2 regions of the Acidovorax sp. BL-A-41-H1 genome follow, and region 1 is predicted to be linked to the other one. Evidence: riboswitches for the same ligand, from Rfam matches in the RefSeq annotation. Region 1 holds a riboswitch; the other holds the start of a gene.
The links. Region 1 has a riboswitch for thiamine pyrophosphate ahead of thiC (phosphomethylpyrimidine synthase ThiC). Riboswitches for the same ligand answer to the same signal wherever they lie in the genome.
Positions count from the first base shown of each region.

Region 2: another riboswitch for thiamine pyrophosphate. It lies ahead of ACTPOI_RS12085 (purine-cytosine permease family protein); the one in region 1 lies ahead of thiC (phosphomethylpyrimidine synthase ThiC).

Region 1 covers NZ_JBPVJQ010000003.1:1,022,795-1,024,989, reverse strand. The annotation lists gene thiC (phosphomethylpyrimidine synthase ThiC) at 1-1,025, opposite strand, end outside; TPP riboswitch at 1,200-1,325, opposite strand; gene ACTPOI_RS05600 (hypothetical protein) at 1,365-1,541, opposite strand; gene lpxC (UDP-3-O-acyl-N-acetylglucosamine deacetylase) at 1,543-2,195, opposite strand, start outside.
Region 2 covers NZ_JBPVJQ010000005.1:215,111-217,305, reverse strand. The annotation lists gene ACTPOI_RS12090 (NAD(P)/FAD-dependent oxidoreductase) at 1-792, shown strand, start outside; TPP riboswitch at 860-964, shown strand; gene ACTPOI_RS12085 (purine-cytosine permease family protein) at 1,035-2,195, shown strand, end outside.

The DNA of each region.
Region 1 (2,195 bases):
CCGCGCGAGACAATGCCGGTGCGGCGCTGGGCCGTGAGGTGGATGTACGCCAGACGCACTCCGGCGTGGATGGTGAAGTAGTCCACGCCCTGCTCAGCCTGCTCGATGAGGGTGTCGCGGAAGATTTCCCAGGTCAGGTCTTCGGCCACACCGCCCACCTTCTCCAGCGCCTGGTAGATCGGCACGGTGCCGATCGGCACGGGGCTGTTACGCACGATCCAGTCGCGCGTGGTGTGAATGTTCTTGCCGGTCGAGAGATCCATCACGTTGTCGGCGCCCCAGCGGATGGCCCACACCAGCTTTTCCACCTCTTCCTCAATGCTGGACGTGACGGCCGAGTTGCCAATGTTCGCGTTGATCTTCACCAGGAAGTTGCGGCCGATCGCCATCGGCTCCACCTCGGGGTGGTTGATGTTGGCGGGGATGATGGCCCGGCCGCGGGCCACTTCATCGCGCACGAACTCGGGGGTGATGATGCGCGGGATGCTCGCCCCCATGGGGTTGCCCATCAGGCGCTTTTCACGAGCCTCATCGGCCATGTACTGCTGCATCCACTCGCGCTTGCCGTTTTCGCGGATGGCCACGTATTCCATCTCGGGCGTGATGATGCCCTTGCGGGCGTAGTGCATTTGCGTGACGTTGGCGCCGGCCCTGGCACGCATGGGCTTGCGCTGCAGGGCGGCAGCCTCGGCGCGCAGTTGCGCCAGGCGGGTGGCGTCTTCGCTTTTTTGCCCGTCATCGAGCGCCACGGGTGCACGGCCCTCATAGTGCTCCACATCGCCTCGGCCGCTGATCCAGCCGCCGCGCACGCTGGGCAGGCCTTGGCGCACGTCGATCGTTGCATTCGGGTCGGTGTATGGGCCCGAGGTGTCGTACACACTGACGTGTTCGCCGTTGGTCAGCGCAATGTCGCGCACGGGTACGCGAATGTCCGGCCGGGTGCCGACAAGGTAGCTCTTGGTGGATGCGGGGAAGGGTTCGCGGGTACGCGCGAGCAGCTGGGCAAACTTGTCAGGAGCGTGGATGGGGGCATTCATGGCGGGCACTTTCCTATCGTGGTGGATGGATACGTGCTCCGCAATCGGCCCGATGGTCCGCAAGGCGAAGGGCCGGAGGGCCCCGCCCCATTCGCGTCCGTGGTGAACGCATGGGGTGCCATGGCCAGAGGGCTGCGCATGCGCGCGTGCCTCCTGGGCGGAAATCATGACTGCAGCTCTTCTTACGCTGGTACTAACCAGATCAAGTTCGCGGTTCCGGCGGTAAGGTCCGCCGTCTCAGCACGCCCAAAACCCAAAAAGGTTCTACGTGCACCCCGGAGCAGGCCGGAGTATAGGGCAGGGCAATCCGCACCCGCCCGGGGGCTTTTAGCGCAGCCGCTCGATCAGCAGGACCGTGAAAAATCCCACGCCAGCAATCACCGTCCACTTGAAGATGGCAAAACCGATCCGCTTGTAGCGCGCCTGGCCCGTGAGTGCATAAAGGCCAAAGCAGACCGCAGCGGCAAGCAGCAGCGCCAGGGCAAACCACCGGATGATCAGCATGTCACCAGGCCCGCACTGGCTGGGCAAAGCCGCCCGGCGCCCGGCGCTCGTCTTCAAACGTCACCTCTTCCCAGGCGTCACGCTGCGAAAGCAGTTCGCGCAGGAGCAGGTTGTTCATGCCGTGGCCCGACCGGAAGGCGCTGTAGGCGGCCAGCAATGGCCTGCCGACGAGGTACAGGTCGCCCATCGCATCCAGGATCTTGTGCTTGACGAACTCGTCGTCGTAGCGCAGCCCGTCGCTGTTGAGCACCTTGTAGTCGTCCATGACGATAGCATTGTCGAGGCCCCCACCCAGGGCCAGGCCGTTCGAACGCATCATTTCCACGTCGCGCGTGAAGCCGAAGGTGCGTGCGCGGGCAATGTCCCGGCTGTAGTTGCCGGTCCCCATATCGAACTCGACGCGCTGGCCGGTGGAGTCCACGGCCGGGTGGTCAAAGTCGATCTCAAAGCTCAGTTTGTAGCCGTGATACGGCACAAGACGCGCCCACTTGGCGTTGGCGCCCTCGCCTTCGCGCACTTCCACGGGCCGCAGGACGCGGATGAACCGCTTGGGCGCTTTTTGCAGCTCGATCCCTGCGCTTTGTAGCAGGAACACGAATGAAGCCGACGAGCCATCGAGGATGGGCACTTCCTCCGCCGTGATGTCCACGTACA
Region 2 (2,195 bases), on a different contig from region 1:
CTCAGCGTGCAGTCCGATGAGCGCCTGCTGGTCGAAACCTCGCAAGGTACGCAGCTGCTGGCCCGCAGCGTTTTCATTGCCGCAGGCGTGGGCGCGTTTGTGCCGCGCACGCTCAAGGTGGACGGCATCGAGCGTTTTGTGGGCACCCAGGTCCACTACCAAAACCTCCACTCCACTGCCAACGTGGCCGGTCGCCATGTGGTCGTCCACGGCGGCGACGAGCCTGCCGTGGCCCGCGCCGTGGAACTGGCCGAACAAGGCCAGGCCGCCCGCGTCAGCCTGCTGCACCGCCGCGATGTGTTCCAGGCCCCGGATGCCCTGCTGCAGCGCCTGCAGCAACTGCGCGATGCGGGCCGCATCCACGTCGAGGCCGTACAGATCACCGGTATTGAAGCCGCTGGCGAACAGCTGACCGCCTTGCAAGTGGTGGACGCCAATGGCAGCAGCCGCGCCCTGGCACTGGACCTGCTGCTAGCTGTGCTGGGCATTTCACCCCGGCTCGGGCCCATTGCAGACTGGGGTTTGGCCATGGACCGCAAGCAGCTGGTGGTGGACACCGCATCCTTCCGTACCAGCGTGCCCGGCATTTACGCCGTGGGCGACATCAACACCTACCCCGGCAAACGCAAGCTCATCCTGTGTGGCTTCCATGAGGCCACGCTGGCAGCATTTGGCGCGGCCGAGACCATGAAGGGTGACAAAGTGGCGCTGCAATACACGACCACCAGCCCGCGGCTGCACCAGCTGCTGGGCGTGGCACCGGGCACCGCCACAGCCCCCGCCGGGCACTGATCGCCAGCTGCCCGAAGGCAGGCTCTACAATCCGCACGCTCCGAAGGATGCTTGTGCGTCGGCCGGGGCACATCGCTAGGGGTGTGGGCGCTGCCATCACGGTGCCCACTGAGAGAGTCCCTTTGAACCTGATTGAGATCATCCTCGCGCAGGGAAGCATGTCTGTTGTGGCCATCCCCTGATTCGGTCTTGGGACGCGCCCGCAGGCCGCCGCCCTGCTCTGTATTGCTACGGAGCCTGCCATGTCCCCATCGTCTGCCGCGCCTTCCAACGAAGCGCTGGCCCCTGTTTCTGCCGACCGCCGCGTCTTCCAGTGGCATGACCACGCCTCGCTCTGGTTCAGCCTGGGCGTGGGGCTGCTGGTCATGCAGGTGGGTTCGTACCTGATGCCCGCGCTGGGCACCAAGGAGGCGCTGATTGCCATCGTGGCCGGCTCCATCGTGGGCGCGGGCCTGCTGGGCTGGGTGGCCAAGCTGGGCTGTGACAGCGGCCTGGCCAGTGCCGGGCTGATGCACGCCGTGTACGGCCGCACCTTTGCCAGCCTGCCCATCATCCTGAACATCGTGCAGCTGGTCGGCTGGGGCACATTCGAGCTGGTGGTGATGCGCGACGCCAGCGTAGCCATCGGCCAGCAGTCAGGCGTGATGACCGGCGCCCACTGGCCGGTGCTGGCCACGCTGCTGTGGGGCGCCGTGGTGATGCTGCTGATCAGTGGGTCGATGGTGCAGCTGGTGCGCAAGGTGATTGCGCGCGTGGCGCTGCCGCTGGTCGTGCTGTCGCTGCTGTGGCTGTCATGGCAGTTCCTGTCGCTGGCCCAGGCGCAGGGCCTGGAAGCGCTGTGGACGCGCAAGGGCGAAGGCGGCATGGGCGTGTTCCCCGCACTGGACCTGGTGATCGCCATGCCCATTTCATGGCTGCCGCTGGTGGCTGACTACGCGCGACACGGCAAAAGCGGTGGCTCGGCCCTGCGCGGCACCTGGCTGGGCTATGCGTTGGCCAACATGTGGTGCTACAGCCTGGGCGTGCTGGTGGCGCTTACCTTGCCGAGCAAGGATCTGGTGCAGGCGCTGCTGCTGGCCCAGGGCGGGCTGATTGCGCTGTCGCTGATCCTGATCGACGAGGTGGACAACGCCTACGGCGACACGTACTCCGGTGCAGTGTCGGCACACAGCCTCGCACCGCGCTGGACGGTACGCAAGTGGGGCCTGGCTGTGGCGGCTGTCTGCACGGGCCTTGCGCTGGTGCTGCCCATGCACAGCCTGGAGCCGTTCCTGCTGATGCTGAGCTCGGTATTTGTGCCCCTGTTTGCCGTGATCCTCGGCCGACTCGCGTTTGGCACCAATGCACCCGCACTGCTGGCGCAGGCCCGCAAGGTCAACCCGGTCCCGGTGGGCATCTGGCTG